DNA from 3 places in the Xanthomonas hawaiiensis genome. Region 2 is predicted to be linked to each of the others. Evidence: predicted binding sites of a transcription regulator. Region 2 holds the regulator's gene; each other region holds the start of a gene.
What was found. The regulator FliA, encoded in region 2, starts transcription of late flagellar genes. The targets are predictions, from matches to a motif close to TAAAGTTTNNCNNNCNNNGGCCGATAA.
Positions count from the first base shown of each region.

Region 1: the regulator FliA is predicted to act here: its motif matches at 2,426-2,452, upstream of PG878_RS00700 (methyl-accepting chemotaxis protein).
Region 3: the regulator FliA is predicted to act here: its motif matches at 1,558-1,584, upstream of PG878_RS13930 (methyl-accepting chemotaxis protein).

Region 1 covers NZ_CP115873.1:149,596-153,871, forward strand. Annotated here, with positions in the region: gene PG878_RS00700 (methyl-accepting chemotaxis protein) at 200-2,308, opposite strand; gene PG878_RS00705 (YdeI/OmpD-associated family protein) at 2,641-3,186, shown strand; gene PG878_RS00710 (MFS transporter) at 3,284-4,276, shown strand, end outside.
Region 2 covers NZ_CP115873.1:2,582,051-2,586,326, reverse strand. Annotated here, with positions in the region: gene PG878_RS11170 (chemotaxis protein CheA) at 1-302, opposite strand, end outside; gene PG878_RS11165 (protein phosphatase CheZ) at 307-918, opposite strand; gene cheY (chemotaxis response regulator CheY) at 919-1,311, opposite strand; gene PG878_RS11155 (RNA polymerase sigma factor FliA) at 1,331-2,080, opposite strand; gene PG878_RS11150 (MinD/ParA family ATP-binding protein) at 2,077-2,961, opposite strand; gene flhF (flagellar biosynthesis GTPase FlhF) at 2,948-4,276, opposite strand, start outside.
Region 3 covers NZ_CP115873.1:3,244,508-3,248,783, reverse strand. Annotated here, with positions in the region: gene PG878_RS13935 (DEAD/DEAH box helicase) at 1-1,283, shown strand, start outside; gene PG878_RS13930 (methyl-accepting chemotaxis protein) at 1,718-3,385, shown strand; partial or broken gene PG878_RS20855 (CHASE3 domain-containing protein) at 3,466-3,951, shown strand; partial or broken gene PG878_RS20850 (methyl-accepting chemotaxis protein) at 4,231-4,276, shown strand, end outside.

The DNA.
Region 1 (4,276 bases), 2.4 Mb from region 2:
GCGGCGTCGGGGAGGCCAGCCTTCATGCGGTTCCGGGGAGGGGGCGAACGTGGGAGGCCGCCATCGTACCGCCTGCGCCGACTCCGGCCATGACAACCGATGCGATGGCCGGCATCACCCGACACCTGGCGTTCACGCGCTGGGGGCGGCCAGCCCCGCGTCGCCCGCCTGGGCGCACGGCGCGGCCGCCCGCGCGTGGTCAGACGTAGGCGCCGACCTTGAACACTTCCACCGCCTGGGTCAGCTGCGCCGACTGCTCCTCCAGCGATCGCGCCGCGGTGCTGGCTTCTTCGACCAGCGCCACGTTCTGCTGGGTGGTCTCGTCCATGCGCGCGATGGTCTGGTTGACCTGGGCGATGCCGTTGGCCTGTTCGTGCGAGGCGGCGGAGATCTGGCCCATCAGGTCGGTGACGTGCTGCACGCTGGCCACCACCTGGTCCATGGTGGCGCCGGCCTGGTGCACCAGCGTGGCGCCGTGGGCCACACGCTGCACCGAGTCGTCGATCAGGGTCTTGATCTCCTTGGCGGCGCCGGCCGAGCGATGCGCGAGGGTGCCGACTTCCGCGGCCACTACCGCGAAGCCCTTGCCCTGCTCGCCGGCGCGCGCGGCTTCCACCGCGGCGTTGAGGGCGAGGATGTTGGTCTGGAAGGCGATGCCGTCGATCACCGCGATGATGTCGGCGATGCGCCGGGAGGCGGCCTGGATGCCATCCATGGTCTCCACCACCTGGCCGACCACGTCGCGGCCTTCGCCGGCCACGCCGGCCGCGCCCAGCGCCAACTGGTTGGCGCGCTGGGCGTGCTCGGCGTTCTGCTTGACCGTGGACGTCAACTCTTCCATCGAGGCGGCGGTCTCTTCCAGGCTGGCCGCCTGCTGCTCGCTGCGCTTGGCCAGTTCCTGGTTGCCGCTGGCGATGTCCTCGGCGGCGAAGCCGATGCTGTTGGTGGTGCGCTGGATGTGCGCGACGATGTCGGTGAGGCGGTGCACGGTGCTGTTGGCGTCGTCGCGCATGGCGGCGAACACGCCATGGAAGTTGCCGCTCATGCGCACGGTGAGGTCGCCGTCGGCGATGCAGCGCAGCAGCGCGGAGAACTTGGCCAGGTTGGCGTCGGCGGTGGCCATCATGGTGTCGAGGTTCTCGACCATGGTGCGGAAGGCGTGCTCGAACTTCTCCGGTTGGCCGCGGTGGGCGAAGTCGCCGGCGCAGGCGGCTTCGGCCAGGGTCTGGATCTGCACGTTGATCGCGTGCAGGTTCTGCTTGACCTGCTGCATCGCCGCGGTGATCGCGGCCTTCTCGCCGGGGTACTGGGCGATGTCCTGGCTGAGGTCGCCGATGGCGTAGCGGCCCATCACCTCGGTGATGCGCAGCTGGGTCTGCACGTGCGCATCGACCAGGGCATTGGTGTCGGCGACCATGCGCCCGTACTCGCCGGGGAAGCGCTGCACGTCCATGCGGTAGCTGATGGCGCCGGCGTCGTGGCGCGCGGCCATCTCGCGTTGCGCGGAAATCACCTCGTGCAGGCGCCGCTGCATCTGCTGCATGGCGCGCAGCAACTGCCCGGCCTCGTCGTGGGTGGTGGCGGTGTCCGGGCTGCTCAGGTCGCCGGCGCCGATGCGCTCGGCCAGGCCCAGCGCCTGCCGCAGCGGGCGGACCACGCGGCGGGTCAGCAGCAGGGCGATCAGCGTGCCCAGCAGCAGCGCCAGCACGGTGCAGCCGACCATCAGCAGGGCGAAGCCGCGTGCGGTGGCCATCGCCTCCTTGGCGGCCTGGCGGTTCTTGGCTTCCTGCAGGTCGATGAAGGCGTTGATGCTGGCCAGCCAGTCGACGAAGGCCGGGCGCGCCTGCTGCAGCAGCAGCGCCTGCGCCTGCATGTTGTCGCCGGCATCGCGCAGTTGCCGCACCTGCGCGATCAGCGGCATGGTGCGCGCTTCGATGCCCTGGATGCGCTGCAGGATCGCTTTCTCCTGGGCGTCGCTGGAGGCGGCGAGCAGGGCGTCCAGCGGCTGCGCGGCGCGCGCGTAGTCGCCGGCCAGCTTGTCGATGGTCTGTTCGGTCGCCTGGCGGCTGGCCGCATCGTCCAGCAGCACCACGTCGCGCAGGGCGATGGCGCGGTCGTGCACGCTGCCGCGGAAGTTGATCGCGTAGCGCTGCTTGACGCTGTTGACTTCGTTGATGGCGGTGAGCCGCCGGTCGATGCTGTGGACGCGCTGGATGCCGACCACGGTGAGCAGGACCATCAGCACGATGATCGTGAGGAAGCCGAGCGCGAGGCGCTGGCCGATGCGCAGATGCGAAAGGACGTGCATGGGATCGGGGGAGTGGGGGAAGGAAGAGGGATCGACGGTGGGTGACGGCGGACGGGCAGGCAGGTTGCCTGCGCCCGCGTGACGCGCGCATCGCGCTGGTCCCGGGCCGGCGCATGGATAGCGGCGATGCCGGGTCGAACTGAAGGGAAGGCGCCCGGGTGTCTGCGGCGCGGTACGGGGAACGTGACGCGGTGCCTGTCTGCAGCGCCGATGGCGGCGCCCGCATCGGGCAGGGCGCTGGGTTTGCTGCCCGGCAAGACCCGTGTCGTGCGGCGCCACCGCCGCGCGCAGGTGCAGCATGGCCAGGCCATGCCCGGTGCTATGGTCCGCGCATGACCGGCTCCGCCGACCCGATCCGCTTCCAGGCGACCTTGCTGCGTCCGGCCGCACCGCCGGACGCGTCCTGGTGTTTCCTGCTGCTGCCTGCGGCGGCCAGCGCTGCCCTGCCCACACGTGGCCTGGCCAGCGTGGAGGGCCGGCTCGCCGGACACCCGTTCCAGGCCACGTTGCAGCCGGACGGGCGTGGCGGCCACTGGCTGCAGGTCGAGGAGGCGTTGCGGGCGGCCGCGGCGGTCGACGCCGGCACCACGGTGACCCTGGAGATCGCGCCGGTGGCGGTGGAGCCGGAACCCGCGGTGCCCGACGACCTGGCGCGCGCCCTCGCCGCGCATCCGCCCGCACGCGCGGCCTGGCACACGCTGACCGCGGTGGCGCGGCGCGACTGGATCTTCTGGATCGGCGCGGGCAAGCAGGCGCAGACGCGGGTCAAGCGCATCGCCAGCACCTGCGACATGCTCGCCGCGGGCAAGCGGCGGGTCTGCTGCTTCGATCGCTCGGGCATGTACAGCAAGGCCTTCGCCGCGCCGCAGGCGCAGTGAGCTGGATGGTGCGCACGCCCGGCGTGGCCGCCGTCGCGACAGGATCCTCGCACGCGCCTGCCTATACTCCCGCACGTCCATCCATGAGGCCCACCGCATGAGTGCATCCACCTCTTCGTCCGCCGCCGCCGCACCGGGCAGCCTGCGCCGCTCGGTGTCCAACACGCTCAAGGGCTCGGCCGGCAACCTGGTGGAGTGGTACGACGTCTACGTCTATTCGGTGTTCGCCACCTACTTCGAGTCGCAGTTCTTCTCCAAGGAGGACAAGAACGCCACCTTGTACGTGTGGGCCATCTTCGCGGTGACCTTCCTGATGCGGCCGATCGGCGCCTGGTACTTCGGCCGCTTCGCCGACCGCTACGGCCGGCGCATGGCGTTGACGGTGTCGGTGTCGGTGATGGCGGCGTGCTCGTTCCTGATCGCGGTGACGCCCACCGTGGCCAGCATCGGCGGCGCCGCGGCGGTGGTGCTGCTGCTGGCGCGCCTGCTTCAGGGCTTCGCCACCGGTGGCGAGTACGGCACCAGCGCCACCTACATGTCCGAGGCGGCGATCCCGGGGCGGCGCGGCTTCCTGTCCTCGTTCCACTACGTCACCCTGGTCGGTGGTCATGTGCTGGCGCAGGCGGTGCTGTTCGGGATGCTGCACTTCTTCGACAAGGGCCAGATTTCCGAATGGGGCTGGCGCGTGGCCTTCGGCCTGGGCGGCATCGGCGCGCTGGTGGTGTTCTGGCTGCGGCGCACGATGGACGAGTCGCTGACCTCCGAGTCCATCGCCGCGGCCAAGCAGGGCAAGGACACGGCCTCCGGCTCGCTGCGCGAGCTGTTCGTGCACCAGTGGCGCCCGCTGCTGCTGTGCTTCCTGATCACCGCCGGCGGCACCGTGGCGTTCTACACCTACTCGGTGACCGGGCCGAAGATGATCCAGACCGCCTTCGCCGGCGACGACGTCATGGCCGGCACCATCATCAACCTGGCCGCGCTGATCGTGCTGATGCTGATGCAGCCGGTGGGCGGCTGGCTCTCGGACATCATCGGGCGCAAGACCCTGCTGGTGTTCTTCGGCATCGGCGGCGTGCTCTACACCTGGTTC
Region 2 (4,276 bases):
ATCGACTGCAGGTAGTCCAGCGACTGCTGCGCGGCGTCGAAGTGCCGCGCCTGCAGGGTGGCCTGGCCGGCGCGGGCCATGCCCAGGGTTTCCTCCGCGGCGTGGCACAGCTCGACCATGGCGTTGATCGCCAGGAAGCCGGCGCCGCCCTTGAGCGTGTGGAAGCCGCGGAACACGGCGTTGAGCTGGCCGCTGTCCTCGGGCGCCTGCTCCAGCGACACCAACTGCTCGCCGAGCCGGTCCAGGATTTCCTGGGCCTCGATGATGAAGTCGGCAGCGATGTCGTCGGGTACGGCGCTCATGGCATTACAGTCCCAATCCGGACAGCAGGTCGTCGGCGTCGTGCTGCGACACGCCGTGGCGGTCCAGGCCGGGCAGGGCCGGGCCGGCCAGGCTGCCGTCGGCCTTCTTGTTTTCTTCCTTCGGCGGCAGACCCAGCGCGCCGAAGCCCTCGTGCACGCGGCGCACGATGCCGGCGACGCGGCGGATGATCTGCCCGGTCAGGTCCTGGAAGCTCTGCGCCAGGGCCATTTCGGTGAGGTTGTGGCGGATCTTGTCGAGGATCTCGCCCTGGTCGCCGCTGAGGCCGCCGGCGGCGAGCTGGTCGGCCAGCGCACGGCATTCCTCGGCCAGGTCCAGGGTGCGGTGGCTGGCCTGTTCGGTCATCTCCACCACGTGGTCCAGGCGCGAGCAGGCGTCGTCCAGCTCGCCGGCCTCGCTGGGCACCACCGGCAGTTCGCCGAGCGCCTGCCCCAGATCGCGCGCGAGCCGGCTCAGGCCCTGCATCATCGGCCGCGTGCGCCAGGCGGCGAGGGTGTCGATCTCCCTGCGCCAGCCGGCCTCGTCGCCGTTTTCCAGCGCGTCCAGCGCGCCTTGCAGGCGTTCGATCAGGGCGGTACGTTCGGCGGTGGCTTCCATTTAGGCGGTCGCTCCCAGGCGTTCGAAGATCTTGCCCAGCTTCTCCTGCAGCGTCTGCGCGGTGAACGGCTTGATGATGTAGCCGTTCACGCCGCACTGCGCGGCCTCGATGATCTGCTCGCGCTTGGCCTCGGCGGTGACCATCAGCACCGGCAGGTGCTTGAGCTTGTCGTCGGCGCGGATGTTGCGCAGCAGATCGATGCCGGTCATGCCCGGCATGTTCCAGTCGGTGACCACGAACTCGAACGGCGCCGAGCGCAGCGCGGCCAGGGCGCTGTTGCCGTCTTCGGCCTCGGCGGTGTTGGTGAAGCCCAGATCGCCGAGCAGATTCTTGACGATGCGTCGCATCGTCGAGAAATCGTCCACGATCAAAATCCGCATGTTCTTGTTCACCACTGACTCCTAAGGGTTCCTATTCTTCGTCTTCCAGACCGGCATCGGCGACCTCGAACGCCTTCAGGCGTCCGCGCAACCGTACCGTGGCCTGGCCATGGATCTGACACACGCGCGACTCGCTGACCCCGAGCACCGCGCCGATTTCCTTGAGGTTCAATTCCTGCTCGTAGTACAGCGACAGCACCAACTGCTCGCGTTCGGGCAACTGCGCGATGGCCTTGCCCAGCTCGCGGCCGAATTCGCTGCGCTCGAGCATCTGCTGCGGATTGGGTCCGCCCTTGGCGATGGTATCCAGCTCGCCATGGTCCTCGATGCGCGACTCCAGGCTCAGCACCTGGCCGCGGGCGGCATCTTCCATCAAACGCAGGTATTCGGGAAGCGGCATGTCCATCGCCGCGGCCACTTCGTTGGCGGCGGCGGCGCGGCCGGTGCTCTGTTCGATCTTGCGGATCGCCGAGGCGGCGTCGCGGGCGCGGCGGTGCACCGAGCGCGGCACCCAGTCGCCGCGGCGGATCTCGTCGATCATCGCGCCGCGGATGCGGATCGAGGCGTAGGTCTCGAACGAGGCGCCCTGTTCGGCGTCGTAGCTGCGCGAGGCCTCGATCAGGCCGATCATGCCGGCCTGGATCAGGTCGTCGATCTCGACGCTGGCCGGCAGCCGCGCCGCCAGGTGGTGGGCGATGCGCCGGACCAGGTCCGAGTGCTGGGCGATGTAGTCGTTGGCGCTGTTGCGCTGGACGGCGCGGTAGTGGGCGGCGGCGTTCATGCGGCCACCCCGCGCTGGATGATGCGTTCGACGAAGAACTCGACGTTGCCGCGCGGGGCGGTCGGCGCCTGCCAGCGTGCGGTGCGCCGGGCGATCTCGCTGATCGCCTGCGCCGACGGGCTGGACGGGTAGGCCTTGACCACCGGCTGCTGGCGCTGCACCGACAGGCGCAGCCAGTCGTCCTGCGGCACGCAGCCCAGGTAGTTCAGCGACACGTCGCCGAGGAACTTCTCGCAGACCCGGCTGAGCTTGTCGTACAGCAGGCGGCCTTCGTTGAGGTCGCGGACCATGTTGGCGACGATCTGCACCCGGTCCACGCCGCGCTCGCGCGAGAGGACCTTGATCAGGGCGTAGGCGTCGGTGATCGAGGCCGGCTCGTCGCAGACCACCACCACCGCGTCCTGCGCGGCCTGGCAGAAGGTCAGCACGCTGTCGGTGATGCCGGCGGCGGTGTCGACGATCATGATGTCCAGCTCGCGCTGCAGCTCGGAGAACACGTTGACCAGGCCCACGTGCTGGGCCGGCGGCAGCTCGGCCATGTAGCGGCGGCCGGAGGCGGCGGGCACCACCATCAGCCCGTTGGGCATGTCGATCAGCACCTCTTCCAGGGTGCAGCGCCCGGCGACCAGGTCGGCCACGGTGAACTTGGGGGTCAGCCCCAGCAGCACGTCGACGTTGGCCAGGCCCAGGTCGGCGTCCAGCAGCAGGGTGCGCTTGCCCATGTCGGCCAGCGCCATGGACAGGTTGACCGAGATGTTGGTCTTGCCCACGCCGCCCTTGCCGCCGGTCACGGCGATGGTGCGCACCGGACCCAGCGGTTCGCTGCGCGTCGCCGACAGGGGGAAGGCATTGGTCAGATTGACGTAGTCACGCGACGGCATGGGTCTGCTCCGGAGTACAGGGCTTATCGGCAGCGCGCCGCAAATCTTCAAGGCGCAATACCAGGCTGGCGGCGTTGGCGCGGTGCAGGTCGTCCGGCACGCGCTGTCCATCGGTCACCCAGGTGATGGGGAGGCGGTGGTCCACGACCACCGACAAGGCACTGCCGAACCGCCCGGTCTCGTCCAACTTGGTCATGATGACCCCCTGTGGGTCGGCGCCGGCGAACCGGCGCACCACCTCGTCCAGGTCGGAGAAATGGGCGTTGGCGGGGAGTACCAGCAAGGACCGGACCACACGCGAGGCGCGCAGCCAGTGCAACTGGGCGGCCAGGGCGCGGTCGCGCTGGCCCATGCCGGCGGTGTCGATCAGCACCAGCTTGTAGTCGGCCAGGCGCTCCAGCAGCTGCTGCAGCGCGGCGTCGCTGTCGGCCTCGTGCACGGCGATGCCGAGCTGGCGGCCGTAGCTGTGCAGCTGTTCGCGGCCGCCGACGCGGATGGTGTCGGTGGTGACCAGGGCCACGTCGCGGGCGGCATGGCGCTCCAGGAAGCGCGAGGCCAGCTTGGCGATGGTGGTGGTCTTGCCGGCGCCGGTCGGGCCGATCAGGGCGATCACGCCGCCTTCCTCGAGCGGGTCCAGCGCGGCGATCGGCAGGCGCTTGGACAGCAGGCCCAGCATCAGCCCGCGGCCACGGTGCAGCTCCAGGTCGGCGGGGATCTGCATGACCACGTCGCGGGTGATGCCGCTGTCGAAGCCGTAGTCGTCCATCAGCTCCAGCGCCTGGGCGCGGACCGGCGAGCCGCGCAGGCGCTCGTCGGTGAGGCGGTTCATCTCGCGCTCGATCATCTGCCGCATCAGCGCCAGTTCGTCGCGCAGCTGCGTCAATTGTTCGTCGTTCTGCGGGGCGGGGAAGGTCGGCACCGCCGCCAGCGCCGCGGCCGCCGGGATTCCGGCAGCGGCCGGGGCATCGGCGGTCGCGACGGGCGCGGCCGGGGCCGGGCTCGCCACCGGGGTCAGCGCCACCGCGGGCACGTCGTCGCGCCAGGCCGGCGCGGCCTCGGCGGCCGGTGCCGGCGTGGCGGCGGCGAACGGGCTGGGCATGGGCACGCTGATCGGGGCGTTGCGGAACACGTCCTCGGGGATGCTGAACTCGGCGCGGCCGGTGACCGGCGCTGCGGCCTTGGCCGGGGCGGCCTGGCGTGCGGCGGCAGCCGGGGCGGCCGCGGCGGGCATGGCCGAGGCGGCCAGCGCCGCCGGCTGGGTCAGCGGCCGTGCCGCGGGAGCGGCCGGGGCGGCCGGCGCGGCACCGCCGCGGCG
Region 3 (4,276 bases), 660 kb from region 2:
TGGCGCTGCAGCAGGACGGCTATGTGCTGGGCGGGCGCTTCAGCGCCGACGCCGATGGCGAGCAATGGTGCGAGCGCCACCTGCTGGCACGCATCCACCGCTATACCCTCGGCCGCCTGCGCCGCGAGATCGAACCGGTGGCGCCGCGCGACTACGCGCGTTTCCTGTTCCGCTGGCAGCATCTGGATGCGGAAGGGCAGGTCGCCGGCGCCGAGGCGCTGGCGGCGGTGCTGGCGCAACTGGAGGGCGTGGAGGCCGCGGCGCCGCTGTGGGAGGCGGAGCTGTTGCCGGCGCGGCTGCGCGACTATCGCCCGGCGTGGCTGGACGAGGCCTGCAGCGCCGGGCGCACGCTGTGGACGCGGCTGCGCCCCGGTGCCGGTGGTGCGGCGCCGACCCTGCGCAGCACGCCGATCCTGCTGCTGCCGCGGCGTAGCGCCGGCCACTGGTCGCGGCTGTCGCCAGCGCCGGAAGCCGGTGCGCTGGGATCGCGCGCGCGCAAGGTCGCCGACCATCTCGAGGCGCACGGCGCCTCGTTCTTCGACGAGATCGCCGAGGCCACGCGCCTGCTGTCCACCGAACTGGAGGCGGCGCTGGCCGAACTGGTCGCCGCCGGCCGAGTCCATTGCGACAGCTACGCCGGCCTGCGCGCCCTGCTGGTGCCGCCGTCGAAGCGTCCCTCGGCGCTGTCGCGGCGGCGGCCGCGCATGGCGCTGTATGGCGGCATCCAGGACGCCGGACGCTGGGCGGTGCTGCGTGCCGACACCGAGGCCGACGACCCGGCCGCACGCGGCGAGGCGGTCGAGCACGTCGCGCGGACCCTGCTGCGCCGCTACGGCGTGGTCTGCTGGCGCCTGCTCGAGCGCGAGGCGGCGTGGCTGCCGCCGTGGCGCGAACTGCTGCGCGTCTACCATCGGCTGGAGGCGCGCGGCGAGATCCGCGGTGGGCGCTTCATCGACGGCCTGTCCGGCGAGCAGTTCGCCCTGCCCGAGGCGATCGGCCTGCTGCGGCAACTCCGCCGCCAGCCCGGCGACGGCAGCTGGCTGTGCGTGGCCGCCGCCGATCCGGCCAATCTGCTCGGCAGCGTGCTGCCCGGTACGCGGGTGCCGCGGGTAGCGGGCGCGCGCGTGCTGTACCGCGACGGCGTGCCGATGGCGAGCTGGGTCGGCGAGCGCTTCGAGCCGCTGCAGGACATGGCGGCCGAGGAGCAGGCGCATGCGCAGCGGCTGTTGCGCGGCGGCACTGCGGCGGAACGACGCATGCGCGTGGCACCGTCGATGGTGTGAAGGCGGTGCGTGGTGCCCGCCCTCCGCGACAGCGCTTGTGACATATCGGCGCTGCTTTCACATTCTGTCTACAAATTAAAGGGGTTGGTATCCCACTTCGGCCTCTGTGCAAAACCGGGGAAATCTGCCGTTGCAGAACAAGTGCGACATCGGCGCCGTGCGACCCGCGCCTTCTCTCCCGTGCGTCGAGGGCCACGGCGCAATGACCTTTGCGCATTCACGAATGTCGCGAAACCGCCTGCGTTATGCGGGATTCTGCAGTTTTCGCCCGATTTAAAGGCGCTCTCAATCGCGCCGATAGCCCTCACGCATGACGTTGCAGCGCAGCGTTGCTCTCGCGACGCAGCGAGTGGCACCGCTCCGCGAGGCGCCGCGACACGCCGCCGGATGCATCGCCCGGCGCAGGCGGACACACACAAATCGGGGTACACACCATGTTGGGCAATATGAAAATCGGGGTCAGGCTGACGGCGGCATTCCTGATCGTGGCAGCGATCGGCGCCTGCATCGGCTGGGTCGGCATCCGCAACTCGGGCCGGATCAACGACTACGCCACGGTGCTGTACGAGCGCGAGCTGCTGGGCCTGTCGCATCTGAAAGAGGCCAACATCAATCTGATCAACGCCGGCCGCTCGCGCGCCAACCTGCAGTTGGCCAGCACGGCGGAAGACCGCGCCAAGCAGGTCGCCAGCCTCGACAAGTACACCACCAAGGTGGTCGAGCACATGGACAAGGCCAGGGCGTCGTTCGACGACCCGGATACGCTGGCCAAGCTGGCCCGCTTCGATCAGGTGTGGAAGACCTACCTGGAGCGACGTGGCCAGTTCGTCGACTCGGTGATGCGCGAGCCGCTGCCGGAAGGCAACGCGCAGCTCGCGGAACTGTCCAAGAGCGTGCGCAGCAGCTCCGACGAACTGGACGCGCTGATGTCGGAGCTGAGCGAGATCAAGGAAGCAAATGCGTCCAAGGCCAACGACGCCACCGACGAGATCTACGCCAGCAGCACCCGCACCATGCTCGCCATCGTGATCGGCGGCGTGCTGCTCGGCGTGGGCCTGGGCGTGTTCATCAGCCGCAGCGTGACCCGGCCGATCGGCAAGGCGGTCAGCGTGGCCAATGCGCTGTCCGAGGGCGACCTGAGCATGTCGATCGATGTGCGCGGCCGCGACGAGACCGCGCAGTTGCTGCTGGCGATGCAGCGCATGGTCGAGAAACTGCAGCAGGTGGTGGGCGAGGTCAACGCCAGTGCGCAGAGCCTGGCCGGCGCGTCGGAGGAAGTCAGCGCCACCGCGCAGTCGCTGAGCCAGGCCTCGACCGAGCAGGCCGCCAGTGTGGAAGAAACCAGCGCCTCGCTGGAGCAGATGACCGCCTCGATCGCGCAGAACACCGACAACGCCAAGGTGACCGACGGCATGGCCGCGCAGGCGGCCCGCGAGACCCTGGAAGGTGGCGAGGCGGTGGTGGCCACGGTGGCGGCGATGAAGCAGATCGCGCACAAGATCGGCATCATCGACGACATCGCCTACCAGACCAACCTGTTGGCGTTGAATGCGGCGATCGAGGCCGCGCGCGCCGGCGAGCACGGCAAGGGCTTTGCCGTGGTCGCCGCGGAAGTGCGCAAGCTGGCCGAGCGCAGCCAGGTCGCCGCGCAGGAGATCGGCGAGGTCGCCGGTTCCAGCGTGGAACTGGCCGAGCGCGCCGGGCAATTGCTGGAGACCATCGTACCGAGCATCAAGAAGACCTCGGACCTGGTGCAGGAAATCGCTGCCGCCTCGCAGGAGCAGTCCTCCGGCGTCACCCAGATCAACGTGGCGGTGGTGCAGCTGAGCCAGATCACCCAGCAGAACGCCACCGCTTCCGAAGAGCTGGCCGCCACCGCCGAATCGATGAGCACGCAGGCCGTGCAGTTGCAGGAAAGCATGGCCTTCTTCCAGTTGTCCGCCGCCGCGCGCCGCGCCGCACAGCCGCTGGACGAAAGCGAAGCGTCGTTACCGCTGCGCGCGGCCGGTTCGCGCTGGGCGCCGCGTGCCACCTCCGCTGCCGCGCGCCGTCCCGGTGCAGGCAATCGCGACCGCAGCGAAGCGCTGCTGGGTCGCGCCTGATCCATTCCCTGGCGGCGCCGTCGCGCCGCCAGTTCCGTGTCGCTGTCGTTGTCACAACTGCCCATTGTCGGGAGAGTGCCGTGCTGAAGAATCTCAAGATCGCCACCAAACTCTACGGCGGTTTCGCCGTGGTCCTGTGCATCCTGCTGGCGTTGGCCGGCGTGGCCTACTTCAACGTGTCCGCGTTGTCGCAGGCCAATTACTGGAACACCCACACCTACAAGGTGATCGCCGAAGTCGATGCTGCGCTCAGCAGCCTGGTCAACATCGAGACCGGCACGCGCGGCTTCTCGCTGACCGGCGAGGACGCGTTCCTGCAACCCTACCGCGACGGCGTCGCCAGCTTCGACAGCCACCTGCGCACCGCGCAGGAACTGACCGCGGACAATCCCAAGCAGCAGGAACGTCTGAACGCGCTGAAGCAGACCCAGGCGCAATGGCTCAGCCAGGCGGTGCATCCGCAGATCGCGCTGCGCAAGAACGTCAACCAGGGCCAGGCGACGATGGAGGCCTTGGCCGCCTCGGTGCGCGCTTCCAAGGGCAAGGCCTACATGGACGCGATGCGCGACCGCATGGCCGAAGTGCGCCGCGCCGAGAGCGAGTTGCTGGCCGTGCGCGCGGCCGAGGCCGAGCAACTGCAGCAGCGCACCAACCTCACCCTGATCGTTGGCAGCCTGATCGCGGCGCTGTGCGCGTCGGCGATCGGTTTCCTGATCGCGCGGTCGCTGATGAGCGAACTCGGCGGCGAGCCGAGCACGGTGATGGAAGTGGCCTCGCGGATCGCCCGCGGCGATCTCACCGTGCAGGTGCCGACCCGCCCCAACGACAGCACCAGCGCGATGGTGGCGCTGCAGACGATGGTCGAGCGCCTGGCGGAGGTGGTGGGCGATG